2 linked regions of the Archangium violaceum genome follow. Each later gene encodes a partner of the first gene's protein in a complex. Links are inferred from orthologs where the notes say so. Each region holds a gene or a part of one and is shown on either strand. Other genes may lie near its edges.

The links.
Region 2: holB (region 1) and dnaX share a complex: the UniProt entries of both Bacillus subtilis proteins name them as parts of the DNA clamp loading complex. The link is inferred for Archangium violaceum from one-to-one orthologs.

What each region holds. Positions count from the first base shown.
Region 1 is NZ_CP069338.1:11,590,081-11,604,917, reverse strand. Bases 6,910-9,668 are described here. They hold holB (DNA polymerase III subunit delta'), read left to right. Parts: upstream 6,910-7,654; coding sequence 7,655-8,683; downstream 8,684-9,668. Other genes in these bases: holA (DNA polymerase III subunit delta), read left to right, coding at 8,680-9,668; JQX13_RS48920 (TIGR02757 family protein), read left to right, coding at 6,910-7,615. Outside these bases: molecular chaperone DnaK, read right to left, coding at 1-45; JQX13_RS48955 (class II glutamine amidotransferase), read left to right, coding at 259-1,092; myxosortase MrtX, read right to left, coding at 1,093-1,815; JQX13_RS48945 (MXAN_2756 family trypsin-like serine endoprotease), read right to left, coding at 1,812-2,408; DNA polymerase/3'-5' exonuclease PolX, read right to left, coding at 2,443-4,122; JQX13_RS48935 (Rieske (2Fe-2S) protein), read left to right, coding at 4,326-4,643; JQX13_RS48930 (MogA/MoaB family molybdenum cofactor biosynthesis protein), read left to right, coding at 4,809-5,276; JQX13_RS48925 (epoxide hydrolase family protein), read right to left, coding at 5,363-6,535; more of JQX13_RS48920, read left to right, coding at 6,665-6,909; more of holA, read left to right, coding at 9,669-9,996; JQX13_RS48905 (hypothetical protein), read right to left, coding at 10,006-10,188; JQX13_RS48900 (cold-shock protein), read right to left, coding at 10,474-10,677; JQX13_RS48895 (Lrp/AsnC family transcriptional regulator), read right to left, coding at 10,870-11,409; JQX13_RS48890 (trans-sulfuration enzyme family protein), read left to right, coding at 11,459-12,703; JQX13_RS48885 (NAD(P)/FAD-dependent oxidoreductase), read right to left, coding at 12,818-14,221; JQX13_RS48880 (NRDE family protein), read right to left, coding at 14,359-14,837. UniProt on the Bacillus subtilis protein: DNA polymerase III is a complex, multichain enzyme responsible for most of the replicative synthesis in bacteria.
Region 2 is NZ_CP069338.1:12,500,334-12,515,276, forward strand. What follows is about bases 1,371-4,235. They hold dnaX (DNA polymerase III subunit gamma/tau), read left to right. Parts: upstream 1,371-2,126; coding sequence 2,127-3,344; downstream 3,345-4,235. Other genes in these bases: JQX13_RS52835 (glycosyltransferase family 39 protein), read right to left, coding at 1,371-1,945; JQX13_RS52845 (DNA polymerase III subunit gamma/tau), read left to right, coding at 3,526-4,235. Also shown: tRNA adenosine(34) deaminase TadA, read left to right, coding at 1-136; more of JQX13_RS52835, read right to left, coding at 500-1,370; more of JQX13_RS52845, read left to right, coding at 4,236-4,329; JQX13_RS52850 (YbaB/EbfC family nucleoid-associated protein), read left to right, coding at 4,416-4,733; recombination mediator RecR, read left to right, coding at 4,740-5,333; JQX13_RS52860 (protein kinase domain-containing protein), read right to left, coding at 5,344-7,116; JQX13_RS52865 (FecR domain-containing protein), read right to left, coding at 7,125-9,095; JQX13_RS52870 (MSCRAMM family protein), read right to left, coding at 9,092-10,687; gliding-motility regulator GTPase-activating protein MglB, read left to right, coding at 10,937-11,416; gliding-motility regulator Ras-like GTPase MglA, read left to right, coding at 11,428-12,015; JQX13_RS52885 (dihydrolipoamide acetyltransferase), read left to right, coding at 12,062-12,826; JQX13_RS52890 (tetratricopeptide repeat protein), read left to right, coding at 12,837-14,943. UniProt on the Bacillus subtilis protein: Part of the beta sliding clamp loading complex, which hydrolyzes ATP to load the beta clamp onto primed DNA to form the DNA replication pre-initiation complex.

The sequences.
Region 1 (14,837 bases):
GGTGGAGGTGCCCAGGTCGATGCCGATCGCGATGTCGTCCGACATTCCGTCTCCGGTGTAGCCAGGGAGGGCCGTTGAAATCCCAACCCTCGGGAAGGCGCCGGGATGTTAGGCACCTCGCTCTCGGGCTGTCAAACGTTCCGTTTGGGTAAATCCCAATCCTTTCAAGGGGTTGGCAGGACTGGCTGGGGCCGCGAGGTCGGCTTGAGTGGCCCGGAGGGCGGCATTATCTATGGAGGAAACAAGGGGGTTTGTCTCATGTCCGTCGTGCTGGCCGTCCTGACGTCCGATCCGAACCTGGTGCGGTGCGAACTGCATCGGCTGGAGGGGCAGGTCTCCCTTCAGGGAGAGGAGGGGCGGTCCAACGCCGTGGGTATTGGCGCCTACGCCCAGGACGACGTCCTCCTCCGCCGGTTTCCGCGCGACGCGGACCTGACCCTGGAATCGCTCGCTCCGCTGCACGAGACGGAGGCGCTGCTCTTCCATGGGCGGCGTCTGCCCGTGGGGCTGTCGCTGGAGGAGAACACCCAGCCGTTCCGCTCGCGGCGTTGGCTGTTCGCGCACCAGGGGAGTCTCCAGGACTTCTCCAGCCTCCGCGCGGGGCTGCTGGACGAGGTGCCGGACTTCCTCAAACGGCAGATCCGCGGGGAGACGGACAGCGAGGTGGCGTTCGCGCTCTACCTGAAGCGGCTGTGGGAGTCGGGGCACTCGGATGACCCGAGGCTGCCGGCGGAGATGGCGGGCAGGCTGCTGGCGGACACGGCGCGGGCGCTGTCGAAGGCCTCGGCGCAGGCGGGAGCCGCGCGCACCTCCACGCTCAACTTCGTGGCCACCAATGGCTACCTCCTGGTGGCCACGCGCCTGGGCACCCAGCCCCTGTACTACACGCGGCTGGAGGGCACGGATCGCTGCGAGGTGTGCGGCATCACCCCCGGCATGCCCGACACGAAGCCGGGCGTGGTGGCGCACCGGCGCAATCACTCGGTGGTGGTCGCCTCGCACCTGAAGCGCCCGGCGGGCTGGGTGGAGCTGACCGAGGGCACCACGCTGGCGGTGGATTCGGACCTGCGGGTGCGCCACCTGACGCCGTAGTCAGACGCCGAAGAAGGACACCTCGAGGAAGCGCACGAAGAGGTTGCAGGCGGCGTGGAAGAGGGCGGCGCCCACCACGCTGCCCGTGCGCTCGCGCATCCAGCCGAAGAGCAGGGCGGGGAAGAAGACGGACAGGCGCCACACCTGGAAGATGGCCAGGTGGCCGAGCGCGAAGAGCAGCGCCGTCAGCCAGAAGGCGGGGCCCAGCCGCACGCCGAGGAAGCGCCGCCCGTGGGGCCAGGCGTCCCGCAGGCGCGCCTGCATGTAGCCCCGGTAGAAGAACTCCTCCGGCAGGGCCACCACGAAGAGCTGGTCCACCACCCACTCCCCAAAGCGGGGCGGCAGCCGGGGGGTGAAGTGCGCGCCGCCTCGGAAGGGGGCCAGCAGGCGCGCCAGCTCCGGAGGCAGGTGTTGCAGCACCTCGGTCCACAGCGCGAAGGCCCCGAAGAAGAGGGGGAACACCACCGCGCTCATGATGAGGAAGAGGCGAACGTCCTCGCGCCAGGTGCGCGGGGAGAGCCCATAGTCGCGGTAGTCCTCGCCGCGCCAGCGCATGGGGATGAGCGGCAGGTAGAGGAAGCCCACCGTGGCCACCAGCTTGGGGATGCCGGAGCCTCCGAAGAGGAGGAAGGCGATGATGATGCCCAGGAAGCCCAGCCCCCACAGGCCCACCACCTCCTGCACGGCATTCGGACGCCAGGGCGTGGCCGCGGAGGCGCTCACGGCGTGGCCACCTTCGTGCTGAGCTGCTGACGGACGACCTCCAGGGACAGGGCCCGGCAGCCGCGTCCCTTGCGCTGGACCGATACCGCCACCAGCCGGCCGGTGGTGTCGAAGAGGGGACTGCCCGGGGGCAGCGCCAGGTCCACGTCGAAGAAGGGCTCGGGGGCCTTGCGCGCCAGGGCCGCCGCCGGCTTTTCCTTCCTCCGGCCTCGTCCGGGCACGACGCCGATGAGCCACTGTCCGACGGGGTTCCCGGCGGACACGCGCACGGGGACGGCGGGGTACTCACCCGTTGGCGCGGCCACGACCGCCACCTTCAAGTACGCGTTGGCGAGCACCACCGTGGCCGGCAGCGTCTGCCCTTCGTACTCCACCTGCGCGGCGTCCAGGCTGACGTGGCGCACCGAGGTGAGCACCTGCCCCTCGGTACCCACGATGACACCCGGACCGGTGCCGCGACTCCCGTGCACCTTCACCACGGAGCGCTCGTGCATGGCCAGGACCTTCCGGAGATCGGCCAGGGTGGGGCGATCCTCGGCGGAGGCGCGGGAAGTGAGCAGCAGGAGGACGAGCGGGAGCAGGCGGCGAAGCAAGGCGCGGGGAGCCTAGCACCGGTGCTGGCCCGCGTCAGGCGGCTCGCTGCTTCCGGAGGGTGGAGATGAACTGCTCGGCGGGCAGGGTGTTGAGGATGTCTCCCCGGCGGGCCCAGCCCCGGCGCGCGGTGGCCACCGCGAAGGCCAGGTTGCCCAGGTCCGAGGCCCTGTGCGCATCACAGCTCACCACCAGCTTCACCCCGCGTTGGAGCGCCATGCGCACGTGCTCGGTCTTCAGGTCCAACCGCTCCGGCTTGCCGTTGACCTCCACCACCACGCCCCGCTCGGCGGCCTTGTCGAGCACCGCCTCCATGCGCACGGGGTAGGGCTCCCGGTTCTGGATGAGGCGCCCGGTGGGGTGTCCGAGGATGTGCAGGTGCGGGTTGTCGAAGGCCTGCAGCAGCCGGCGCGTCATCTGCTCCTCGTCCATGCCGTGGCGCACGTGGATGGAGCCGATGACCACCTCGAGCTTCTCGAGCACGCCATCCGAGTAGTCGAGCGCTCCACTCTCCAGGATGTCCACCTCGATGCCCTTGAGCAGCCGCACGCCCTTGACGGTGTCGTTGACGCGGTCGATCTCGTCCCACTGGCGGCGCAGGTCGTCCTCCTTGAGGCCTCCGGCGTAGATGGCCGCCTGGCTGTGCTCGGTGACGGTGAGGAACTCCAGGCCCAGTGCCTGGGCCGCGCGCGCCATCTCCTCCAGCGAGTTCTTCCCGTCGGACCAGGTGCTGTGGGCGTGCACGGCGCCCTGGATGTCCTCCATCGTGATCAGATCCTCGGGCAGCCGGCCCTCGAGCGCGGCCTCTAGCTCTCCCGTGTCCTCGCGCAGCTCGGGCGGGATGTACTGCATGCCGAGCAGCCGGTAGAGCGCGACCTCGTCGGGCACGTGCAGCTTGGTGCCGTCGTCGCGGTGGATGCCCCACTCGGAGATCTTCAGCCCCCGCTCGTGGGCGAGCCCGCGCAGCCGCACATGGTGGGCCTTGGAGCCCGTGAAGTGATGCAGCGCGGTGGCGAAGTCCTCGTCCGGCAGGACGCGCAGGTCCACCTGGAGATCCTTCTCGTGCAGCCGCACCGAGCACTTGCTCTCGCCCCGGCCGATGACGTGGGCCACCTCGGGCGCGCGGGAGAAGGCATCGAACACCGCGCTGGCATCCGGCGCCGAGGCGATGAGGTCCACGTCCCCGACCGTCTCCGCGCGCCGGCGCAGGCTGCCTCCGACGCTCGCGCGGATGACACCGGGCGCGGTCTTGATGGACTCGAGCAGCCGCTCGGCCACGGGCATGACCTCTCCGAGCAGGCGCCGGGGCGTGCGGGTGCGCCGGTACAGCTCGAGTCCGGCGAGGATCTTGGCCTCGCTCTTCTCACCGAAGCCCGGGAGCTGGCGCACGCGGCCCTCGCGGCAGGCCTTCTCCAGCGCGTCCACTCCGTCCACTCCGAGCTGGCGCGCGAGGACCAGGGCCTTCTTCGGGCCCAGGTCGGGCACCTGGACGAGCGCCAGGACGCCCGGGGGGAACTCGGCGCGCAGGGTGTCGTAATAGGCGAGCTTTCCGGTGGTGAGCAGCTCGGAGACCTTGTCGGCGATGGCCTGACCGATTCCCGGGAGCTCCTGCAGGCGGCCTTCGCGCACGAGGGCGCCGAGATCCTCGGAGAGGCCGGCGATGCGGTCGGCGGCGGTGTCGTACGCGCGACTGCGGAAGGGGTTCTCCCCCTTCATCTGGAGGAGGAGCGAGATGTCCCGGAGGACCTGGACCACGGCGGTTTTATCGGGAGTCGTCACGGGGGGAAGTTAATGCCCACGGAATGGGGGTGCAGGCGAGCGGAAACGTGAGGTCCGCGTGAGAGACTTCCCCAGGCCCGGCCATGTCGGGATACAAGAGCACCCGTGTTGATTCCAGAGCGTTACGAGAGACGGAACCGATGAAGATCAAGCTCGGACCGGCGGACTTCGCCGAAAAGGAGATGCGGGGCTACGAAGTGGGTAAGCGCAGCCTGTGCGTTGCCAGGATCAACGGGCGCTACAAGGGGCTCGACGACTGGTGCAACCACGCGGGGTGCCTGCTGTCCGGTGGCCGCCTGGAGGGGAACATGGTCGTCTGCCCCTGCCACGAGGTCGGCTTCGACATGGACACGGGCAAGAACGAGACCTCGCCGGGCGTCTGCGACGATCAGCCCACGGTGAAGGTCGAGGTCGAGAACGGGGAGCTGCTCGTCGAGCTGTCCGACAAGGACGTGTAGGGAGGAACCAGGATGGGACACGAGGGACACGATCACGACCATGACCACGGGCATGGTCACGGGCACCACCACGGCCACGATCATGGTCATGACCACGGGCACGGCCATGAGCACGGGCACGAGCACGGGTCGCGGACGGCCGCGGAGCACAAGTCGCACGCGCCGGTGCACGTGAGCGCGTTCGTGGTGACGTGCTCGGACAGCCGGGACGCGTCGAAGGACGAGAGCGGGCGGGTGCTGCGCGAGCTGCTCGAGGGCGAGGGGCACTCGGTGAGCGGCTACAAGGTCATCAAGGACGAGCCCGAGGCCATCCGCGCGACGCTGAAGGAGGCGCAGGAGGCGGGCGCGCGGGCGGTGATCTTCAACGGTGGAACGGGGATCGGCCGCCGTGACAGCACGGTGGAGACGCTGCAGGGGCTGTTCGAGAAGACGCTGCCCGGCTTCGGCGAGCTGTTCCGGATGCTGTCGTTCAAGGAGATCGGCAGCGCGGCGATGATGTCCCGGGCGACGGCGGGCACGTACCAGGGGATGATCCTCTTCGCGCTCCCGGGCTCGCCGCAGGCGGTGCGGCTCGGGTTGCAGAAGCTCATCCTCCCCGAGCTGGGCCACGCGGTGCGCGAGCTGACGCGCTGAAGGCCGAGCTCGACAGCCACCGCGAGAAGGGCGACCTGGACAAGGCGCCCCACGGCCGCAACCGCAACCCCATCCTCTTCTCCTGATCAGCGCAGCTGCTTGCGCAGCGGCCGGAAGAAGGCCCGGATCTCCTCGAGCAGCAATCCGGGCTTCTCCACGGAGGCGAAGTGACCTCCGGAAGGTGCATCGGTCCAGCGCTGGACGTTGTAGTACCGCTCGACCCAGCGTCGCGGCATCTGCACGACGTCCTTGGGCATGATGACCACGCCCGTGGGGGCCTCGACCACGGGCGTGCGCGAGTGCGAGGGCCGCCAGCGCTGGTGCGCGTTCGCGTAGTAGAAGCGCGCGGCGGTGCCGAAGCTCTCGGTGACCCAGTAGAGCGTCATCACCGTGAGCAGCTCGTCCTTGGAGAAGACCTTCTCCACGTCACCGTCGCAGTCGCTCCAGGTCTTGCGCTTGTCCAGCAGCCACGCGGACATGCCCACGGGCGAGTCGTGCATGCCATACGCGAGCGTCTGGGGCCGGGTGTTCTGGATGCCGACGTAGCCGATGCCTTCCTTCATGAAGTGAAGGGTTCGCTGGAGTGCTTCCTGTTCGTCGGGGCCGTACTCGGAGGGCGGCGGGTGGCCGTCGGTGCAGGCGTCGAGGGGCAGCGGGAAGGTCGTGTGGATGCCGATCATCCGGTCCGCGTACTTGTGGCCGAGCTGTGCGGAAACGAACGCGCCGATGTCGCTTCCGTGTGAGCCGAAGCGCGAGTAGCCGAGCCCCTCCATGAGCTGGACCCACAGGTCCGCCGTCTCCACGAAGCTGATTCCCGTCTTCGTCAGGGGGGTGGAAAACCCGTAGCCGGGCACCGAGGGAATCACCACGTCGAAGGCGTCCTCCGGGCTCCCGCCGAACTCGGCCGGATGGGTCAGGGGCCGGATGAGCTTGTTCATGTCCCAGAACGTCCAGGGCCAGCCGTGCGTCAGTATGAGCGGAATCGGGCTCGGTCCCTGGCCCCGTTCGTGGATGAAGTGGATGGGGATGCCGTCGAGCCGTGTGCGGTAGTGGTTGAAGGCGTTGATGGCCCGCTCCTGGGCGCGCCAGTCGAAGTCCTTCTCCCAGTAGCGCATGAGCTCGACGAGGTACTTCTGCTGGGTGCCGTAGGTCCATTCGTCGTTGGCGAAGTCGCCCGGCCACCGTGTCCGCGCCAGGCGCTGGCGGAGATCCTCGAGGACGTGATCGGGGATGGAGACCGTGAAGCGTTCCGTTTTCATGCTGGGGCACCTCTGCGAGGGGTTGGATCCGCGGAGGGGAACCTAGGTCGGGCTCGCTTCAAGGGAAGGATGAACTTCGAGGCGAAGCGGGTTGCTCCATGCTACGGAGTGCATGGAGTTCACAGAACGATGGCCCGGCAAACGAAAGGAAACACAGGGCTGACCCCGCTCGAGGCCGAGCGCCTGCGCCCCTGTCTGGATGCCTTCCTGGCCTCCACCGACAGCCGGGCACGCATCGCCTTCGATCCCCTGGAGTTCCCCCACCGTTATGAGAACCCGAGAGACATCGAGGTGAGCGCGCTGCTGGCGGCGGCGCTGGCCTACGGGCGCGCGGACCTCTTCCGGCCCAAGGTGGATGCGTTGTTGAAGCGCATGGGCCCGTCTCCCGCGGCCTTCGTGCGCGAGCTGGACGTGGCCGGAGCGCGTGAGCTGCTCGACGGGTTCGTCTACCGCTTCAACGTGGGCACGGACGTGGCGGTGCTGCTGCTGGGCATGGGCCGCGCGTTGCGCGAGCTCGGGAGCCTGGAGGCGCTCTTCGTCCGGGGACTGGAAGCGCGTGGCTCCTGGCATGGGGCGCTGGACGCCTTCACCTCGGCCCTGCGCGACGTGCCCATGGAGCCGCTGCGCGAGGCACTCGGGCCCGAGCGCGGCCTGCACCACCTGTTGCCCTCGCCCCTGGGGGCCGGCGCGGCCAAGCGGCTCAACCTGTTCCTGCGTTGGATGGTGCGCGGTCCGGATGGCGTGGACCTCGGCATCTGGAAGCGCGTGCGTCCCTCGGCGCTGCTGATCCCCCTGGATACGCACATCGGCCGCATCTCCAAGCACCTGGGCCTCACCCGCCGCAAGGATCTGAGCTGGCGCACCGCCGAGGAGGTGACGGCCTCGCTCCGCGCGCTCGATGCCGAGGACCCCGTGCGCTTCGACTTCGCCCTGTGTCACTACGGCATGAGCGGCGTGTGTCCCACGAAGCCCGTTCCGGAGAATTGCGCGCGGTGCGAATTGCTTCCGGCCTGTGCTGTCGGGCGAAAGACGGTGAAGGCCCACGGAGGCACGGAGGGGAGGAGGCGGGCTACCCGCTGAGTGGTTGACGGGTGCCGCGCGAGCGGGGATACACGCGCCATGACGTTGGCTTCGGTCGTCGGACAGCCGCGCGCCATCGACGCGCTCCAGGCGGCGCTTCGCAGCGGCGCGGTTCATCACGCCTACCTCTTCGCCGGACCCGAGGGCGTGGGCAAGGAGCTCGCCGCCGTGGGGCTCGCCCAGGCGCTCACCTGCCCGGAAAAGCCCGACGAGGGCTGTGGCACCTGCTCGGGGTGTACCCGCATCGCCAAGGGCGCCCACCCGGACGTCTCCCTACTCATGCCGGACGCCGAGCGCGTGGCGCGTGGGCTCGCGGGGCGCTCGGACATCAGCGGCACGCCCAGCCGGGAGATCCGCGTGGAGCAGATCCGCGGACTGCTGGAGCGCATCTCGTTGCGCGGGCTCGAGTCCAGGCGCAAGGTGGCCATCGTGGTGGACGCGCACATGATGAACCCGCAGGCGCAGAACGCGTTCCTCAAGACGCTCGAGGAGCCGCCCGCGGACACCACGCTCATCCTGCTCGCGTCGGCGCCGGACAAGCTGCTGCCCACCATCCGCAGCCGGTGCAGCAAGGTGTACTTCGGTCCGCTATCCGTGGAGCTCGTCGCCGAGCGGCTCCAGAAGGAGCGCAAGCTGGACGCGCAGACGGCGGAGCTGGCGGCGGTGATGGCGGGTGGCAGTCTGGGGCGGGCCCTGGCGTTGGACCTCGACGCGCTCGCGGCGCGCAAGGAGGTCATCACCGGCTTCGAGGCGCTGAAGCCCGGACAGCCAGGCGCGCAGCTGCGCTGGGCCGAGACGTTCGGCGCCTCGCGCGAGCTGGCGGAGCAGGCGCTCTCCATCCTCTCCCTGTGGACGCGGGACGTGTCGCTGGCGAAGGCGGGCGTGGCGCGGCTGGCGAACCGGGACATGGTGCCGCTCGCGCTCGAGGTGGCCGAGCGCACGCACGAGACGGTGTTGCACCGGCGGCACGCGCTGCTGGAGAAGACGAAGGCGACCATCGTGGAGCGCAACGCGGCGCCGAGGCTGCAGCTGGAGCGGATGCTCATCGAGCTGCTGGAGGGGCGATGAGCGCGGACATCGAGGACGTGCTGGACGAGGCGAAGGCCGGCAAGGTGCAACCGCTCTACCTGCTGTGGGGCGAGGAGTACCTGGTGCGCCGGGGCGCCGACGAGCTGGTGAAGGTGCTGCTGCCGGACGCATCCGCGGGGCTGAACTTCGCGGTGCTGGACGCGGGCTCGCCGCGCGAGGTGGCGCAGGAGCTGGCCACGCTGCCGCTCTTCCCCGGGCGCAAGGTGGTGCTGGTGCGCGACCCGGAGTTCCTCGCGCCGAAGAAGGGCCGCGGGGACGCGCTGGGCAAGGCGCGCGAGGCGTGGAAGGCGGGCAAGCGCAAGGAGGGCGCCCGGCGGTTGTTGGCGCTGGCGGCGCGGGCGGGGTGGGGCGTGGATCAGCTCGACCCGGGCGCGAGGGGTGCGCCGTCGGTGGAGCAGTGGAAGGACGAGCTGAACGTCGAGCTGGCCGAGGCGGACCTGGCCTTCCTCAAGGAAGTGGCCGCGTTCTGCCGCGAGGAGCGCATCACCGCGCCCGAGGGGGACGCGAGCGCGCTGCTGGAGCTGTTCCAGAAGGGCGTGCCGCCGGGGCATGCGCTGGTGTTGGCGGCCTCGGAGGTGGACGCGAAGAACCCGCTGGTGAAGCTCGCGGCGGAGAAGGGACGGGTGGTCGAGCGCAAGGTGGCGGCACGCCACAAGGACTTCGAGCTCGAGCCACTCGCCGAGGAGTTCCTCCGGCCCTTCAAGAAGAAGCTGGGGAAGGGCGCCGCGGAGCAGCTCAAGGAGCGCGTCGGCGGCAACGTGCGGCTCCTGCAGTCGGAGCTGGAGAAGCTGGCGACGTACGCGGAGGGCTCGACGATCGAGGCCGCGGACGTGGCGCTGCTGGTGGCCCACACGCGAGAGGAGGAGTTCTTCGAGCTGTCCGAGGCCCTGCAGAACCGCAACCTCAAGGCGGCGCTGGACTACACGTTGGACGCGATGGGGCAGGGGGTGCACGGGCTCCAGTTGCTGGGCGCGGTGGCTTCCATCACGCGCGGTATGCTGGAGAACCACGAGCGGCTGGAGAAGTTCGCGGGAGGCTCGCTGCCGCGCTCGTTCCCGGACTTCAAGGCGCGCGTGTTCCCGAGGATCGAGGAGGAGGCCAAGGCGGCGAAGGGCAAGGCCCCTCACCCGTACGCGGCGTTCCTCGCGATGCAGGGGGCCGCACGCTACAAGCGGCGAGAGTTGCTCGATGCGCTGGTGGCGTGCGCCGATGCGGACCTGGCGCTCAAGTCGTCCGCGAGCAGCAAGCTCGTCATCGAGCGGCTGCTCTGGACCGTCTGCGGGAGCGCCTGACGGCCGTGCTCAGTGCTCCAGCGGCGGCTGGGGCCCCGGGATGATGTGGGCGATGTCGGGATCCAGTCCGCCCTCCTCGCCCTTGGGCCGCTCGGCCTTGAGCCGCTTGCGCTCCTCACGCCGGGCTTCCTTCTCCTGATTGCGCTCCTGACGCGCCCGTTCCTTTTGCCTCTTGTTGAATGTGACTGTCATGAGACTCCGAGGGAATGAGTTCTAGAAAGATCCGTCTCCTCCCAGAGACCGGATCCGAGAAACCGTGCTGATGCGCATGGAATCGCGCCCGCTGGTCCGACGAGGAAGCCGAGCCGCCTCTCCTCGTTGGAACCCATGGCGGTAGCGCTCCCGGAACGGAGCGCGGTGGGCTCCAGATGTAATCACCGGGCCCGGAGATGTCATCCCGTTGGGCCTGGGTGTCCGGAAATGAAAAAGGCCCAACCTCGCGAGGAGACTGGGCCGGGTGCCGGTTCTGACGGCGCGTCAGGCGGGGCGGACGTTCTGCGCCTGCAGGCCCTTGGGGCCACGGGCGACGTCGAACTCGACCTTCTGCCCTTCCTGGAGGGAGCGGAAGCCCTGGGTCTGGATCGCGCTGTGGTGGCAGAAGAGATCCTCGCCCCCGCCGTCCTGCGTGATGAATCCAAAACCCTTCGCGTCGTTGAACCACTTCACATTACCAGTTGCCATTTACTCGTCTTCTTTCTTGTCCGGTCTCAATGAGCTGAGCCGGAGGCCGCTTCCTTGTGGGGGGCGACCATTGCCGTGTGTCACGTTTCGAGGCGCGTGCCTAGGGGGACCTTCTCCGAATCTCTCCGAAAAGTGACCCCGTGACCGGCGGCTGGAGATGGAACCCCCGGCTCCGGGATTCCATTCCGCCCCTCATCGAGGCGGTTTTCGAGTCCGCCGTTGCGAGGGCTCGGGGGTGAGCGGCAGCCCGGGGTTCCGCACGAACTCGAAGATGAGGGACGTCTCCATGTGGGCCACCTCGGAGCGGGTGGTGAAGGCGTCCATGCCCAGGTCTCGCAAGTGATCGGCGTCCCGCACGGCCACGTGGACGAGGAAGTCGTTGGCTCCGGCCACGTGGTAGACGGCCAGCACCTGGGGAAGGGAGAGCGCGTGGCGGCGGAACTCCTCCACCAGCTCGCGTGAGTGCTGCCGGAGCCGCACGGCGATCATCGCCTGGAGCCCGATGCCCACCGCTCGCGCGTCCACTTCCGCGTGGAACGACTTGAGCACGCCGGTCTCTCTCAGCCGGTTCACTCGCGCGAGGCAGCTCGACTGCGCGAGCCCCACCTCGGCGGCCAGTTCCTTGTTCGAGAGCCGAGCATTGTTCTGCAAGGCCTCCAGGATGGCGAAGTCGATTCGGTCCAGCGCGGGTTCCGCCGCGTGCTTCCGCAGGCTATTCGATGTTCCTTTCATGCCCGGAAGCGTATTCCTTCCGGCCTCCCGTTCGCAGGAGGAAATTCGGATGAGGAAGCTCGGTTTCGAAACGCGTGCGGTTCATTCCGGCCGTGAGGACCTGACCGATCTCGGCGTTCATGCGCCGCCCATCGATCTCTCCACCACCTACCCCGTGGGCGGCCTCGGAGGCATCGGCGAGTGCTTCGATGCGCTCGCCCAGGGCGGTCCCCTGCGCGACAACCCCATCTACGCCCGGCTGCACAACCCCACCGTGGTCCGCTTCGAGAAGGCGCTCGCGGCGCTGGAGGGGGCCGAGGAGGCGGTGGCCTTCGCTTCGGGCATGGCGGCGCTGACGGCGGTGCTGCTCGCGGCGCGCCAGGGAGGCAAGCACGTGGTTGCCTGCCGCCCTGTCTACGGGGGCACGGACCATCTGCTGGACAGTGGCCTGCTGGGCATGGAGGTCACCTGGACGCATCCTCACCAGGTGAGCAGGGCCCTGCGTCCGGACACGGCGCTCGTCGTCATCGAGACGCCGGCCAACCCCACGCTGGCGCTCATCGACATCGCGCGGGTGGTGGCCCAGGCGGGCAGCGTTCCGGTGTTGGTGGACTCCACCTTCGCCACGCCCGTGCTCCAGAACCCGCTCGCGCACGGGGCCGCGCTGGTGCTGCACAGCGCGACCAAGTTCCTCGGTGGGCACGGTGACGTCATGGGGGGCGTGGTGGCCACGTGTTCGGCCTGGGCGGCGCGGCTGCGTCAGGTGCGCATCGCCACCGGCGGCGTGCTCCACCCCGAGGCGGGCTACATGCTGCACCGTGGCCTCGCGACGCTCCCCGTTCGAGTCCGGGAGGCGCAGCGCGGCGCGCAGTTCCTCGCGGAGCGTCTGGCCTCGCACCCGGCCGTGTCCCGCACCTGGTACCCGGGGCTCGCTGGTGGAGATCCCGAGGGGCTCGTGGGCCGGCAGATGCGGGGGCCGGGATGCCTGCTCTCCTTCGAGCTGGTGGGTGGAGGGAAGGCGGCGGCCCGGGTGATGGAGCGGTTGGAGCTGCTCACTCCGGCGGTGAGCCTCGGCTCGGTGGACACGCTCATCCAGCACCCGGCGAGCCTCACGCACCGCGTGGTGGACGCGACGGACCGCGAGGCCAGCGGCATCTCCGAGGGCATGCTCCGTGTCAGCGTGGGCCTGGAGAACCCCGAGGACCTCTGGGCGGACCTGCGGAACGCCTTGGAAGCGCTGCAGGGAGAAGAAATCGCTGCCCGAGTGGAGAAGCCACTCTTTGGGCTGACCAATCCAGGTCTTGGGCGGAGTTGAACCGCGTCGCTTTGTGAAGGCGATTACCAGTGGCGTGTTGGGCCTCTCCGGCCGGGCAGCTGCCATCACGGACGAAGGGGCCCGAAAAATCCTGACAACGGGCCTTTTTCGCCTCTACGCCTGGGGCATCCGGTGCACGTTCGCCCGTTCTGCGAGGGGGACGAACAGGCTCTTCGCCCCGTAGGCGAGCAACGGCAGCGCCATCCCCGGCTGGAGCAGCGATTCCAGGCCGTCGCGCATGTGCAGCACCCGCAGGAACTGGTGGTAGACGTTCGCGTCCACCGAGGTCAGCTCGATGAGCCGGCCGAAGAACCAGTGCAGGACCCCCACTCCGGGAGGTCGTGCACCCGTCGTCTGCGGGTAGTGCATGTCCATGACGGACGTCATGAACCAGGGGATGCGGAGGATGCCGGGCAGCTTCCGGCGGAACCGCTCCGAGACCCCGCTCAGCTCTCCGGGAGTGTGCGGCTCCTTTCCGGTGAGGAGCTCTCCCAGCATCTTCGCGCCCAGGCTGGCCGTCGTCATCCCCTGGCCGAAGATGGGGTTGAAGGCGCACACGGCATCGCCCGTGACGATGAGCCGCTCGGGGAAGCGCGACAACCGCTCGTAATGCAGCCACCGGCTCGTTGGAATCTTGTGGGTGACCGGGGCCGTCAGCGGCTCGGCGTCCTGGATGTAATCGTAGAGGCCCGGCCGCGGTAGGGAGCGGGCGAACTCCAGGAACCCCTTGTCATCCGTGGGCGCGTGGTCGCCGAAGTACCCGTTCACGCTGACGATCCAGCGATCGCCCTCCACGTGCGAGATGAACCCCGCCCGCCATCCGTCCGGCGCGCGCGGGTACTGCACCAGCAGCTTCCAGTCGTCCCGGAAGCCCGCGGGCCGCTTGTAGAGCCGGCTCGTGTACGCCAGGTCGATGCCGATCTTCTCCTCCTCGGGCCGACCGTAGCCCAGCTCCTCCAGCCACCGGGGCGAGCGCGTTCCCCGGCCGCTCGCGTCCACCACCAGGTCCGCCTCCAGCGTCTCCTCGCCGCCCGGCCCCCTCACCTTCACCCCGGTGACGCGTTTCCTCTCCGCGTCGGTGCACAGCGCCTCGACGGTGACGTTCTCCCGGATCTCCACCTGGGGCAGTGCCTTCACCCGCTGGAACACGTTCCATTCCAGGTAGGGACGGGTGCACAGCACGGACTCGATGCCGCTCGGGACGCGTACCTTCCACACGCCGAAGTGCTGCCAGGCCATGTCCCGGCTCGAGTCGATGACGTTCATGCCCGAGTCCTGCGTCTCTCGCGTCAGGCCAGGGAAGAGCTCCTCCAGCACCCGCTTTCCGGCCTCCAGCAACAGATGGACGTGTTGGCCCTGGGGGGCGCCCTTGCGTGGCTCCGGACCCGCGGGACGCTCGTCCCGTTCGAGCACCGTCACCTTCTCGAAGTGGTCCGCCAGGACCCGGGCATTCACCAGCCCCGCCATGCTGCTGCCGATGACTACGGCATGCCCGTACCTCCGTGCGCTGCTGCTCATGTGACATCCCCCGGTGTCGGAGTGTGGATTCCCTCCATTAGGACCCCCCCGCGACTGGCGGGCAAGGAGGGCGGGGAACACACCGGGGCCGTTTCCAGCCGACGTTGTGGGAGACGCGGAGCGTCACGCGCCGTCATTCACCGGGGGTAGAGCAGGGGCGTGACGTCTCGATACGGCCCCTGGCATGGGGAGACATCGGCTGCCAGGTAGTGGGCCACCCGTCCAGGCGTCAGCGCGACGATGGCCGACGAGCGGGTCCCATATCCTGGCGTATGGATGCACAGCGCCTGGTACTGGCGCAGGCGCTCGTGAATCTCGGGAAGGCCCTCTTCCTCGGGGAGGAGCTCCGGCGCGCGCTCCGGCAGCACGTGGTCCGCCAGCAGGGCCTGGAGTGTCCGCACGGCCTCGGGCCAGGGCTGCCGTGCCGCTCTCTCCGCGAGCTTCCGAGCCCTCGCCACCTTGGGCATGGCCGCGCAGTCGAGGACGTCGTTGGGCAGGACGTGGATGCCCGGGGGCACGTCCTCGAGGCGCATTCGCTCCGAATCCGGCCGGGCATAGGCCACCCGGAGCACCCCGGCGTCACCGTAGAGCAGGTTGAAGGGGTTGTACTCCCGGG
Region 2 (14,943 bases), 910 kb from region 1 along the record:
CTCGCTCTACAACCTGGCCGAGGAGCCCCGGCACAATCACCGGCTCCAAGTGATGAGTGGAGTGTTGGCGGACGAGAGCCGCCAGATGCTGAAGGATTTCTTCGAGCGACTGCGCGAGAAGAAACGCGACAAGTGAATATTGGAGAGCTGGCCGAGTGGTCGAAGGCACCTGACTCGAAATCAGGCATACCGGGAACGGTATCGTAGGTTCGAATCCTACGCTCTCCGCAGAGTGTCTCATGGAGAGGTGGCCGAGCGGTTGAAGGCGCACGCCTGGAACGCGTGTATATCTGAAAGGGTATCGTGGGTTCGAATCCCACCCTCTCCGTAGTTGTTTCAGTCATTGAAGAGCTTGTGGTCGGGACAACGTGGGGACGTGAACCCCGCCAGGTCCGGAAGGAAGCAACGGTAGCGCACCTCCGCGTGTGTCCCGGCCGTTCTTGTGAAGGAGCCGATTCGCCTGAAAAGGGGAATCGGCTCCTTCTTTTTTTGGCCGGTATCAGTCGCGCGCGAGCACCGTCTCCCTGCCCACCTGCCCCACCACCCGGAAGCCGGCCGCCTGGAGCTCGGCGAGGGCCCGGCCCTCGAAGGTGACGACGCGGTTGAAGCGCCTGTCCCTCATGGCCCCCTGGAAGTTGGCGTCCCGAGGCCAGTCGCAGGTCGCCCAGGGGATGTTCTTGCCGATGTAGAAGTAGCCCCCCGCCCCCCACAGCCCCTCGTTGACGATGAGAAGTCCGCGGGTGCCCTCGTCCCGGGTGGCCGCGACGATGCCTCGGAACTGGTCTCCGCGCAGGTCCACCGGCGGATAGAAGCGCCCGCTCACCACCGTGGCCATCAACGCCAGGGAGCCCACCGCCTGGCGCATGCGGGCCGCCTTCCGGCTCAGCATGAAGGCGGCCAGGGATGGGGCCGCGGCCATGACGAGGAGGACCAGTCCCGGGTAGAGGAAACGTTCCTCCTTGTGAGCGGTGGCGGTGAGCGCCGCGAGGTAGGCCACCGCGCAGGAGAGCGGCAGCGAGACGGCGCGCCGCTGGTGGAGCGAGCGCAGTCCCAGGGGAGCCACCGCCCATATCCAGAGGGGCAGTCCGGAGAGGAAGGGCCCCAGGTAGAAGCCCGGCGGTGAAGCACCGAACTGCCTCGCGGCCTGCCCGGAGAGGACGTTGAAGTCCACGTAGGCGATGAAGGAGTGGAAGGGCTTGCCCCACGTCGCCCAATCGAGCGCGCCCAGGCCGAGCGCGACGCCCATCCCCGCGAGACAGGTGAAGGCGAGCACCCGCCAGCGCCGCTCCACCATCAGCCAGAGGAGCGCCGCCAGCACCACCACCGCCGAGCCGTAGCGCGCCACCACCGCCAGCCCCAGCGCCAACCCCCCCACCAGGCCCGCTCGCACCGGCCGCTCGGTGCGGTCCAGTGCCTCCAGGGCCACCACCAGGAAGGCGGTGGAGAGGGACTCACCCAGCGTCCGCCCCGCGAAGACGATCACCGGCCCGTAGAGGCCCACGGCCAGGGCCGAGAACAGCGCTCCGGTGGATCCGGCGCGGCGCTCGGCGAAGCGGTACACGGACCACAGCATCCACCCATGCAGCACGGCCTGGGCAACGGCGAGCAATCCCCGGTACGCCACCGGATGGGTGAGGCCCAGCACGTCCGCCAGCCGCAGCAGCCACGAGGCCACTCCGGGTAGGGCCCAGTTGCGCAGGCCCGCGCGCCACTCCCAGGCCAGCACCCCGTAGCCATGCGCACGGAACCAGGCCGGCTCGAGCAGCTGGTACACCTCGTCCGGGTGGATGCGGCCGAGCTGCACCACCGCGACGACAGCGGGCACGAGCCCCACCACGCCCAACATCAGGACGTGCGACCAGCGCCGGCGCGCCACGGTGGGTGGCGACCCGGGAACGGGAGCGACGGAGGGCGGAGGAGCGGAAAGGGGCGCGGGCACGGTCATCTGAACGGGTTCCAACAATAGACGACGAATGGACGACGCCGGCCGCGATCGGACGCCGAGTGAAGCACCCGACTCCTGGCATCCCCTTCCTGGACTCCCTGGGGAGGACTTCAAAAGTAGAGCGGCCAGCGCATGGAACTCGTGCGCTCGCGTGTTCTACGTGGTTAGATTCCGGCCCCCCATGAGCTACCTCGTCCTCGCCCGTAAATGGCGCCCGCAGACCTTCGACGACATGACCGGCCAGGAGCACGTGGTCCGGACGGTCGCCAACGCCATCAAGATGAACCGGGTGGCGCACGCCTACCTGTTCTGCGGCCCGAGAGGCGTGGGCAAGACGACCGCCGCCCGCCTGCTCGCCAAGGCACTCAACTGCGAGAAGGGGCCCACCTCGAATCCCTGCGGCGTCTGCCAGGCCTGCACGGAGATCGCCGCGGGCACCTCGGTGGACGTGGCGGAGATCGACGGTGCCTCCAACAACGGCGTGGAGAACGTCCGCGAGATTCGCGAGAACGCCAAGTACCTGCCGCAGCGCGACCGGCACAAGATCTACATCATCGACGAGGTCCACATGCTCTCGGGGGCGGCGTTCAACGCGCTCCTGAAGACGCTGGAGGAGCCGCCCGGGCACGTGAAGTTCATCTTCGCGACCACCGAGGCGCACAAGCTCCCGGACACCATCCTCTCGCGCTGCCAGCGGCACAACTTCCGGCGCATCCCCGCGAAGGTGATGCTCGAGCGGCTGAAGTACATCTGCGAGCAGGAGAAGGTGGCCATCTCGGAGACCGCGCTCTCCATGGTGGTACGCCAGTCCGAGGGCGGCATGCGCGACGCGCTCAGCCTCCTGGATCAGATCTTCTCCGCCTGTGGCGCCGAGCCCACCAACGAGGCCGTGGCCGACGCGCTGGGCGCCATCGACCGCACGGTGGTGCAGGACTTCGCCGAGGCGCTGGTGCGCAAGGACGCGAAGCGCGTGCTGGAGCGGGTGGAGGAGGTCTTCAACCGCGGTACGGACCTCAAGCGGCTGACGGAGGAGCTCGCGCTGCAGCTGCGCCACCTCTTCGTGGCCAAGACGCTGGGCGAGGCCCCCGCGGAGCTCGCCGAGTCCGAGCGCAACGCCCTCACCGCGTTGGCGAAGGAGGCGGACCCGGCGCAGATCTCCCGCCTCTTCGACATCGTGCACGGGTGCGTGTGGGACGTGTCGCGCGCGGCCCAGCCCCGGCTCGCGCTGGAGATGGCGCTGCTCAAGGCCATCCAGCTCTCGCCGGTCGGCTCCATCCCGGAGCTCCTCGCCCGGGTGGATCGCCTCGCCGCCGGACTCGGTGGTTCCGATGACGCTCGCAAGGTTGCTGCTGGGGCGCCCGGAGGTCGCTCCAGTTCGCCCAACTTTCGCGCCCACTGAGCGTCCGCCAGAGCCTGCCCGTCCTCCCCCCGCGCCTCGCGCGCCCGAGCCCGCCGTGACTCCGGCGGCGGCTCCGGCCCCGTCACGCCTCGCGGAGGCCCGAGGTCCCGGTCCGGCGTCCGCTCCGCCTGGCCCGGCACCTCGCAATGCCGCCGCGGCTCCGGCCTCGTCTCCGTGGGGCATGTCCCGAGGTGGCCCCGCTCCCGCCGCCCCGGTCTCGCGTCCACCCGAGGCTCCCGCCCCCGCCCAGCCCGTGGTGCGGGTGACGAACGTGCGCCTGCCCACGCAGCCCCCCCCTCCCGTCGAGGACGAGCGTTTCTTCGCCGAGGAGGGTCCAGCCGGCGGATGTGCCTCCGGCGAGTGCCTCCCGGACGAGCCGCCCGTCCCTCTCGCCGAGCCGGAGCCAGAGACCGAGTCCGTCCGGCCCTTCGACGTCCACCACGCCTCGCGCTCCGCGGCTCCCATGGCCGCCTCGGGCCGCGACAACCCCCGGCGACCCCTCCAGGAGCGGTGGCGCGCGGCCGTGGACACCGTGCGCACGGCGTCCGGACGACATGCCAAGTCGCTCGCCTGCGGACGCCTGCTGTGGATCCGCGAGGGCGAGGTGGCGCTCGCCTACCCTCCGAGCCAGGGCTTCCACAAGACAACGGTGTCCGGGAGTAGCGGGCGCCCCATCGTCGAGAAGGCTCTCTCCGAGCACTTCGGTCGTCCCACGAAGCTCGTGGTGCAGGACTGTGCCGAGGCCGACAAGTCGGCGGCGGACGTACCGGGTGCTCCGGGCACGGGTCTCATCAGCATCGCCGAGCAGGACGCCCAGGAGCGCGCCGCGTACGAGAAGAGCGCCGAGGGCCGGGTACGTTCCCATCCCGCGCTCCGGGCCACCCTCAAGTACCTGGGGGGGGAGATCGAACACATCCAGGTGTACGAGCAGCCCGTGCGCCCGGTGGCCGCCCCGACGAACGACCTCCCTGACGAGAGCCCCTGACAACGGGCGCGCCCGACGCTAGGGTGCGCGCTTCGACTCAGCCGAGCGGTCTCCGATGCCCGCTCGCACGTCCTACGAGGAAGCTCATGCCCGGCATCGACCTGAACTACTTCATCCGTCAGGCCAACAAGCTCACGGAGAAGATCGAGCAGCGCAAGAAGGAGCTGGCCGACGAGACCGTCGAGGCCAAGGCCGGTGACGGCCGGGTGACCGTGGTCGCCAACTGCGTGCAGGAAATCAAGAGCATCAAGATCGACAAGTCGCTCGTGGACCCCAACGACCTGGGCATGCTCGAGGACCTGGTCACCGCCGGCGTCAACGCTGCCCTGGCGAGCAGCCGTGAGAAGATGCAGCGCGAGCTCGGCAAGATCTCCGGCGGCGTGAAGATCCCCGGCATTACTTGATACCGAATGACTCCTGATCCGCTCAACCGCCTGGTCGCCCAGCTCGCGAAGCTCCCTGGCATCGGGGAGAAGACGGCGCAGCGTCTGGCGTTCCACATCCTCCGCTCTCCGGGCGAGTACGCCCAGGAGCTGTCCCAGGCCATCCGCGAGGTGAAGGAGAAGGTGCACCTGTGCACCCGCTGCTTCTCCCTCACCGATGCGGAGCTGTGCGGCTTCTGCCGGGACAACCGCCGTGACGAGCGCGTCCTGTGCGTGGTGGAGACGTTCGCGGACCTGATGGCGCTCGAGCGCACCCGGGAATTCAAGGGGCGCTACCACGTGCTGCACGGTGTGCTCTCGCCCCTGGACGGCGTGGGCCCCGAGCAGCTGCGCATCAAGGAGCTGCTCACGCGTCTGGGAGACGGGCATGTCGAGGAGATCATCCTCGCCACCAACCCGGACGTGGAGGGCGAGGCCACCGCGCTCTACCTCACGCGACTGCTCAAGCCGATGGGCATCCGCGTGAGCCGCATCGCCCAGGGCCTGCCCATGGGCGGAGACCTCGAATACGCCGACCAGGCCACGCTGGCCAAGGCGCTCAGCGCCCGGCGAGAGCTGTGAGACCCCTGGGCTACCGTGTGACGCGGTAGCCGAAGGGCAGCACCACCGTCACTTCCTTGTCCCGGTGCGCGGGGAAGCGCAGGCGCTCCACCTGCTTCTCCAGACACCTGCCCACGGGCCGCTTCGCCAGGGGCCCCTGCGTGGCCGCGTTCGCCTTGCCCGAGGAGTAGATGGTGAAACGCACCTGCACATCCCCCTCGTCCGCGGGCAGGTCGCGCTTGTACTGCTCGAAGCACGTCATGATGCGCGCCCGGTTGCGCGACACCACGCGTTGGATGTCCGCGGCCTCCAGTGACACGCGCGACTTCGTCGTCTTACGCGCCGATGCCTTCACCGGAGGTGGCGGCTCGGCCTGGACCTCTGGCGGAGCGGCGGCCACGACGGCCTCTGGCGTGGGAGCCGGTTCCGCCGGCACGGGCGGCGGGGTGACCGGCCGCGCCTCGGCGACGGCGGCCGGAGCCACGGCGGCTCCTGGTGACGCGGCGGCGGGCACCTCGGGGCTCGCCGAAGGCACGGGATTCGACGGCGGCGGAGTGGCAGCGCTCACGGGTGCGAGCTCGCGCCCCACCACGAACGCCCCACCCGCCAGCAGCAGGCAGCCCGCCACGAGCGCGGCGACGACTCCCCCGCGACGCGAGCGCTGGACCGTCGGGATGCCCGTCCCGGACCGCGAAGGGACGACACTCGTCCGGGTTTCGAAGGACGCGGTGGGCGTGGCCCCGGAGTACGTCGGGAAGGAACCGGACGACAGCGACACGGGGATCCCCACCATCCCCAGCGTCGCGAGCGTGGGGATGCGAGTCTTCTCCGCGTAGCGCTGCTCTCCGAAGCTGGTGCGCAGGTACGCGGCGAGGTGGGCTCCGGTCGTCGGCTGGGGCTCGCGCGCCAGGATGCGCTCCAGGTCGTCGGCGAACTCCGCGGCGGTGGCGTGGCGGTGCGCGGGCTCATGCGACATGGCCTTGAGGACCACCGCCTCCAGCTCCGGGGACAGCTCGGGCCGCAGCGCCCGGGGTGGCTGGTAGTCGCCCTCCATCAACGCGTTGAGCACCGCCAGATCGTTGTCCCGGGCGAAGGGCCGCACGTGGGTGAGGGCCTCGTAGAGGCTCACGCCCAGCGAGAAGATGTCCGCGCGTCGATCCACCTCGGCGCCCCGGGCCTGCTCCGGCGCCATGTAGACGTACTTGCCCTTCACCACGCCGGTCCGCGTGTGGGCCAGGCGCGACTCGGCCTTGGCGATACCGAAGTCCAGCACCTTCACCTGTCCCTCGTACGTCACGTACAGATTGGAGGGTGAGATGTCGCGGTGGACGATGTTCAATCGCCGGCCCGACTCGTCGGTGAACTCGTGGGCGTAGTGCAGACCGCGCGCCGCGTCGGCGAGCACGCGCAGCACCAGCGGAATGGGGACGTACTCGCCCCGGAAGCTCGCCGTGCGCACCGTGGTGGAGAAGTCCTCCCCCGGCAGGTACTCCATGCAGATGAAGTAGCAGCCGTCGGCGAAGCCCAGCTCGTGGATCTGCACCACGTTGGGGTGCACCAACCGCGCCGCCAGCCGTGCCTCGTCGCGGAACATCTCCACGAAGTCCGGCAGGCCCGACAGGTTGGCCAGCATCCGCTTGATGACGACGTTGCGCTCGAAGCCATCCGCCCCGAGCCGCTTGGCGAGGAAGATCTCCGCCATGCCGCCCTCGGCCAGCTTGCGAACCAGCACGTACTGACCATAGGGCCGGGGCTGAGCCTCGGTGCTCCCTCCGGTCTCCGGCCTGGCTTGGGGGGTCGTCATGCGGGGCCTCACTTCAGGGTGCGCACCGAATACACGTCCGGTGCACCGGGGCGAGACATCTTGAATACGACGCGGGGCGGCCGTCCCTCGGAGGATACCCAGGTATCGAACCGGTGTTTCGAATCCAGGGACAGGGGCCGTCCGTTCACGAACAGCTTCGCATCCACCGGGGCCACTCCGGACACGCGGACGCGACGCCCCGCCCGCTGCCCTTCCCGAGGCGCGTTGACGATGAGCGTGGGCACCGAGTTGTCGAAGACGAGCTCCAGCTTGCTCATCCTCCCGCCGCGCACCGGCCTTCCATCCGCCGCCACCGGGGTGATGGACCAGACGAAGCTGCCCTCCTTCAGGACGCCCGCCTCGAGCGGCACCTGGGGCGCGGAAGCGGACCGCTCCGCCACGGGCTGACCGAGCGCGCCGCTCCGGTACACCGCGACCTTGTAGGACGCCGCGCCCGGCTCGGCCTGGCAGGTGAAGGTGACGGCCGGGGGCTTGTCCTGGAAGAAGATGGTCGTCTTCTCCGGCCCCTCGGGCACGCGGTTGCGCAGCCGGCCCAGCGCGCCCTTCGCGGAGCGCTCCGGACCGAAGAACGCACTGCCACGCGCCACCTCCGCGCCTTCCGGCCGCCGCACCCGCCAGTACAGCGAGCCCTTCACGGGAGCCATCACGTTGACGAAGCCGCGCCGGGCCACACCCGCCAGCACCGGCTTCTTGAACCCGGCGTCCGAGGCCACCTCCACCCGCACCTCGCCGGCCTCCTCCCACGTGAGGGCCACCTCCGACGGACGCTTGTGGAACACCTGCTGGCCCGCGGTCGAGGACAGCGCGAGAGGGGCCTGCTCCACGGCCTCGACACGCGCGGTGGCCGCTCCCGCCACGGTGGCCCGCTCGCCCGCGCGCAGGGACTCTCGGGCCTCGCCGCGCACCAGCGTCACGTCACCCGCGCGCGAGTCCACGGTGAAGCCATCCCCGGTGCGCCGGACGTCGAGCCGCGCCGCCCCGTCGCTCTCCAGCGAGAGCCCTGGCAACACCACCCGGCTGGCGCGGCCCGGAGCCAGCATCAGCCCCAGCTCGCCCTTGAGCAGCGCCAACCGCGCCTCGTCCGTCGAGCCGCGCCGCTCCACTCCCTCCACCACCAGCTCCCCCCCCGGGCCGAGCGAGAGCGTGGACTCCGAGCCCTCCAGTGTCAGCAACGCCGAGCCCTGGCGTGCGCGCACGCTGTCTCCGGCCTTCAGCGCCTCGCCGTCGCGGTCCACCCCGCGCCACCGGGCACTCCCCTTCTGGCGCCACTCCGTACGGCCCGTCCCGGCATGCACCGTCACCTGGACGGTCGCCAGCTCCAGCACCCGCGTCGTCACGCCCTCGGGCTTCACCGACAGCACCTGCCCCCGCGTGGCCCGCACCGACTTCCCGTTCTTCGCCACCACCTCCACGGTGCCGAGCAGCACCTCCACACGGCCCTCGTCCTGCCCCACCTCGACCCGAACCTCGCTCTCCTCCGAGCCCGTGCGGGTGAGGCCGAAGGGCGTGAGCACGGTGAGCTGTACCCGCGGGCCCGCCTTTCCCCGCGTCCGCTCCGCCGGCACCCGAGACAGCACGAAGCCTCGCGACACCGCCACCACCACGCCGCTCGCATCCTCATCGAGCAGGAAGCGCGCCTCCGGCCCCACCTCCACCGTGCGCCCGTCGGCGAAGAGCACCGTGGCGCCTCCGTCCGCGCCCGTCTCCAACGCGTCACCGCGCCACAGCGGGCCCCGCTCCGCGGGCGCCTGCTTCCCTCCGCGCTCGAGCCGCACCTCGCCCGTCACCGTCGTGAGCCGCGCGAGCTCCACCACGCCCGCGTCCACCACCTGCGCCCGTGCTGGCTTCTCCACCTCGGCGGAGGGAGCGGGTGCGCGAGGCAATGGCTCTTCCTCCCCGCAGCCAGTGGCCAGCAGCAGGCACAGCGCGGACAGGAGTCGAGGGCGGAGGGTGCTCACCGGTTCTTGGGGAAGAGATCGACGTTGAAGATGGCTTGTTCGCCGTCCTGCACGGTGACGACCTTGGTCTGGGACAGGTGCCCGGGAGCCGAGAAGACGAGACGATACCTACCTTGCTTGAGCTGGACCTGGAAAGACCCCCGGGCATCCGTGCGGCGGCGGAGCTTCGCCTCCGGAATGATCAGCCAGGCCCGGAGCGGCCTGCCCCGCCGCACGCTTCGTACCTGTCCCGACAGGGTGGCGAGCGCTGCTTTTTGCCTGGAGGCCAGTGACACGGGCAACCCCGTCTCCGTTCCGGCGACGATGACCACGGCCTCCTGGGTGGCTCGAAAACCCTCGGCGGAGATATCCACTGACAGCGGACCCGGGGTGAGTCCCTCCACGCGGGCTCGACCCTCCGCGTCGGTGAGCACCTCGGTTCCCCCCACGGACACGGCCGCGCCCGGAAGGGGCTTCCCACCGCGCGAGTCCACCACGGTCACGAGCAGGGAGCCCACGCGCGGCTCCTGGCGCACGCGCACCACCCGCTCCTCGCGCCCACCGCTCGTCACCGTGAAGCGCTCCTCCGCGGGCAGATAGCCACCCACGCTCACCCGCGCGAGCACCTCGCCCGGAGGCAGCACCACACCCGGCAACCGCCCGTCCAGGCCGGCCACGCGGGGCGCCTGATCCACCCCCTCCGCCGTCAACACCACCCGGGCCTCGGGCAGGGCCTTGCCGGAGTCCGCGTCCACCACCGACAGGAAGAGCTCGCCCGTCTCCGGCCGCGCGCGGACATCCCCACCCCCCAGGGAGAGCTCGAGGGCCACTCCCGCGCGGCTGATGACCTGTCGGGACGTCCACCCCTCCGCGCTCGTCAGCACGTCGCGCACATACTGATAGTCGAGCACCAGCGCCCCACCCCACCCGTCCCGCCGAACCACCGGGACGAGCAACGCGCCACCAGCCGCGAAGCCACTCGACGTGGAGCCGAGTGCCACGGGCACCTCGCCGCGCACCTCCACGCGCAGATGCCCGGGCAGAGGCACGAGGACGCGGGCTCCCACCAGCGCGGCATGGCGCACCGTGGGCACGAGCCGCACCTGTCCCGAGCCGGAGAACGCCGGCAGCTGCGCGAAGCCGTAACCGGCGCTCAGCTCGGCACGCACCGGCCCCAGGAAGACACGCGCCGCCGGCCCCACCGAGGCCCGCAGCAGGCCGCCGCTCGTGATGAGCTCCGTCTCCCGGGAGAAGCCGAGGCCCTCGCGCTGCACGCCGGCCCACGCCCCCCACCACCCCCCGCCGAACACCGCGGCCCACAGCGCCACGTCATTGGGCGTCAGGCCCCCGTACGTCACCGCCGGCACGGACTCCTGCGCGCCCTCGCGGAAGGCCAGCCCGTAGCGCAGTCGCAGCGAACCCCACTCCGCGTCCTCGGACCCCGCCGAGGCGCTGATCGGCCCCAGCAGGGTGAGCACAAGTAGGAGGGCGGATAAAAAGGTGGGCGAGCGAACCGGCACGGCCGGAGTATAGTGAATACCCGACAGGGCCCCCGGAAACTGGAAGCGCATGGAAATCCGTGGTCCCATGCCCTGGATGGTCCCCCCTCGCATGACCGCCTCCCTACTCTCGCCGGACCTGAGCAGGCAACCACTGTGGGCACGTGCCTGCACGCCAGCCCCCGGAGCACGGGCTTCCACGGAAGGCGGTGGCTTCTTGCCGGGTTGGAAGGGCTTTGCTAAAGCTCCCCCGGTCGGGAGCGCCGCACCTAACCTCCGAAATTCATTCCGGAAACCTACGGGGAACCCTCGGGGGCCGCGGAAGTACAAGGTCGAGCGAGACGCTTAGGAGCGTAAACGCCCATGGGCACGCAATTGGTGATGTACGAAGAGGAGTTCACCAAGATCAACGCGGTTTGCGACCGGCTGACCAAGGACGCGAACGCGAAGGTGGTGTTCCTCGTCGACAAGAACGGCCAGCTCATCTCCTCCGCGGGACAGACGCAGAACATCGACACCACCTCGCTGGCCTCGCTGACGGCCGGTAACGTGGCGGCGATGGGCGGCCTCGCGAAGTTGATTGGCGAGAACGAGTTCCCCCACCAGTTCCACGAGGGGGCCAAGGACTCGCTCTACATGACCATCGTCGGAAGCCGGGTGGTCCTGGTCGTCATCTTCGACAATCGGACCAGTCTCGGTCTGGTGCGCCTGCGCATCAAGAAGGCCAGCGACGAGCTGACCAAGATCTTCGAGAGTCTGGTGAAGAAGACGGATGGTCCCGGGGTCGGCTCGCCGTTCGCCGAGATTTCCGACGACGATATCGACAACCTCTTCAGCGAGTAACCCGGGAAGCCATGTCCTTCATCAACTACTCGTCTCGCGAAATCAACTGCAAGATCGTCTACTACGGTCCCGGGTTGTGCGGGAAGACGACGAACCTGCAGTACATCTACAACAAGACCGCCGCGGAAACGAAGGGCAAGCTCATCTCGCTCTCCACCGAGACGGATCGCACGCTCTTCTTCGACTTCCTCCCGCTGTCGCTGGGTGAGATCCGCGGCTTCAAGACGCGCTTCCACCTCTACACGGTGCCGGGTCAGGTCTTCTACGACGCCAGCCGCAAGCTCATCCTCAAGGGCGTGGACGGCGTGGTGTTCGTGGCCGACAGCCAGGTGGAGCGCATGGAGGCCAACATGGAGTCGTTGGAGAACCTCCGCGTCAACCTGGCCGAGCAGGGCTACGATCTGAACAAGATCCCCTACGTCATCCAGTACAACAAGCGTGACCTACCCAACGCGGTGACCGTGGAGGAGATGCGCAAGGCGCTCAACCCGCGCAACATCCCCGAGTACCAGGCGGTCGCCCCCACCGGCGTGGGCGTCTTCGACACGCTCAAGGCCGTGGCCAAGCTGGTGTTGACGGAGTTGAAGAAGGGCGGCTAGGCACGTGGCGGGCCCTCGGGTCCGCCCCAGACGAGGTCGCTCCTTCGTGCGCTCCGCAACCTCCATCCTCCGAGTGCTGGCGCTGGTCGGCACGGCCCTGTGGGCCCCTGCGTTCGCGCAGCAGGGCCCTGGTGCCGTTGCCACGCCACAGCCCGCTTCGCCCACCCCCGCGGCCCCGGCGCCCGCTCCCGCCAACACCCAGGCCCAGACGGCCGACGAGGCCTTCAACACCCGGGTGAGGACGCTCGAGGAGCAGGTCGTCGACCTGAAGGAGAAGGTCTTCCGCTCCAAGGCGCGCCTGCAGGTGCTGCAGGAGACGGTGCTGGGCGGAGACCTCTCCACCGGAGCGCGCGCGGTGCTCGTCCACCGCAACGAGATGGGAGACTCGTTCGTGCTGGAGTCGGTGGCGTACGCGCTGGACGGCGCGCCCATCTTCACCCGCACGGACGAGGACGGGGACCTGACCGGCCGCCCGGAGCTGGAGATCTTCAACGGCCGCATCGTGCCGGGCCAGCACCAGGTCGCCGTGCGGCTCGTCTACCGGGGCCATGGCTACGGGCTGTTCAGCTACCTCGAGGGCTACCGCTTCAAGGTGCAATCCAGCTACACCTTCAACGCGGAGCCGGGGAAGGTGACGACCGTGCGCGTGGTGGGGTTCGAGAAGGGGGGCCTGACCACGGACCTGCAGGATCGTCCCGCGGTACGCTACGACATCGAGTCGGCACGCGACGCGGGGAAGCAGAAGACGGCGCCCGCCTCGGACGCCGCCCCACCGGCTCCCGCCGCCACGGCCCCCACCGAAACGAAGTAGAGGGCCGGCCTTGGGTACGTCGCGCCTCCATGCCCTGCTGCTCGCGGCGGCCACGCTCGTGGCTCCTGGTTCCGCGCATGCCGCGGAGGCCTCGCCCGTCTCCCGCCCCTCCGTCAAGGAGCTGTCCTCGCGCCTGCAGCAGGTGTCCGGTCAGCTCCAGGCGGCCGAGGAGAACCTCCGCTTCGTCGAGACGCAGTACACCCAGCGTCCCGAGCCCGGTGAGACGGAGATGCAGCTGCGGCGCTTCTCCGACGGGGAGATTCAATACCTGCTGGGCGACTGGCCCGCCGCGTCGGTGCTCTTCTACGACCTGGTGGGAGACCCCCGGTTCCGCGACAACCCGCGCTACCCGGACGCGCTCTTCTACCTCTCGGACTCGCTCTACCAGCAGCAGAACTACATCGCCGCGCGCATCTACCTGCGCGAGCTGCTCACGCTCCCCCACACGAGCCACTACCGGGAAGCGCTCGTGCGCTACCTGGAGGTCGCCAGTCGGCTCAACCAGTTCACGGGACTCGACGAGTACATCGAACGGGCCCGGAGCCTGTCGGGCGGCCAGCTGCCTCCGGAGCTCGAGTACGTCTACGCCAAGTGGCTCTTCAAGCGGACGGACCTGCCGGATGACCAGCGGCGGGAGCGGGCCCGAGCCGCCTTCGAGCCGCTGGCCCGGACGGCCGGTGGACGCTTCCAGAAGCAGAGCGCGTACTTCCTGGGTGTGCTGTCCGTGCAGGCCGGCGACTACGCGGGCGCCGTGGAGCAGTTCCGCCCCCTGGCGGCCGGCACGCCCGAGCAGCCGGAGCTCGTGCGCCTGAAGGAGCTGGCCAGTCTTTCGCTGGCGCGGCTGCTCTACGAGCTGGGCCGCTACGACGAGGCGCTCGACCGCTACGCGGAGGTTCCGCGCGAGAGCGAGTCCTTCGTGGATTCGCTCTACGAGATGGCCTGGGTGCACGTGAAGAAGGGGGACTTCGCGAAGGCGAAGAACGCCACGGACATGCTCCTGCTGGTGGGGCCCGAGTCCACCCTCGCCCCCGAGGCCCGCCTGCTCCAGGGACACCTGCAGCTCAAGCTGAGGAACTACGACGAGGCCACTTCCACGTATGAGGGCGTCATCGGCACCTACAAGCCGGTGCGCGACCAGGTGGACGGGCTGCTGAGGGAGAACCAGGACCCCATCGCGTACTTCGACAACCTGCTGGCGCGCAACGAGCGCACCCTGGACATCACCACGCTGCTGCCGCCGATGGCGCTCAAGTTCGCCACCACGCAGAAGGAGGTGGCGGACGCGCTGCGGATGCAGAAGGACATCGACAGCAGCCAGCAGGGCGTGGAGGAGTCGAAGGCCATCGCCACGCGCATCCTCCTGGCCCTGGACGAGCGCGGCCTCGAGGTGTTCCCCGAATTGCAGGAGGGCTACCTCCGGGCGGACGCGGTGGACAGCGCGCTCGTGCGCTCGGAGCAGTGGTTGGTGCAGGTGGAGGGGGACGTGCTGCGCGACAAGCTCACCCCCGAGGAGCGCACCGCGCTGGAGGGCGTGCGCCACGAGCGGGAGGCCCTGGGCAAACGCCTGGCCACCCTTCCCACCAACCAGGAGGAGCTGAAGGCACGTCAGCAGCGGATGCAGGACCGGGTGGACGAGCTGGACCGCGAGGCCTTCCAGCTGGGCTTCGAGCTGCAGAGCATGAACGCCATCGCCACCGCGGTGCGCAAGTGGCTGGACGACACGCGCGAGGAGAGCCAGGCCACTCCCGAGGAGGAGAAGGAGTTCCTCACCCAGCTGCGCAACGAGGAACAGACGGCGCGGGCGCTCCAGGACGAGCTGCAACGGCTGCGCTCGCGCCTGGCGGACGAGCGCGCCTCCTCCAACGCCTACGTCTCGGGAGAGCACGTGCTGCGCGAGCAGTACCGGGAGACCCTGCGCCGCGAGCACGCGCTCATGGCCGCGGCCGAGCAGCGGCTGTCTGGAGACGACGCGGCGCTGGTGGCCCGGACCCACGAGACGCGCCAGCGCTCCGACGCCCTGCGCGCCCGGGTGGAGGTGGCCCGGCAGGTGCTGCGTGCCCAGGTGGAGCAGCGCGGCAGGGTCATCCGCGACAAGGTGCTGGCCGAGCAGAAGCTCC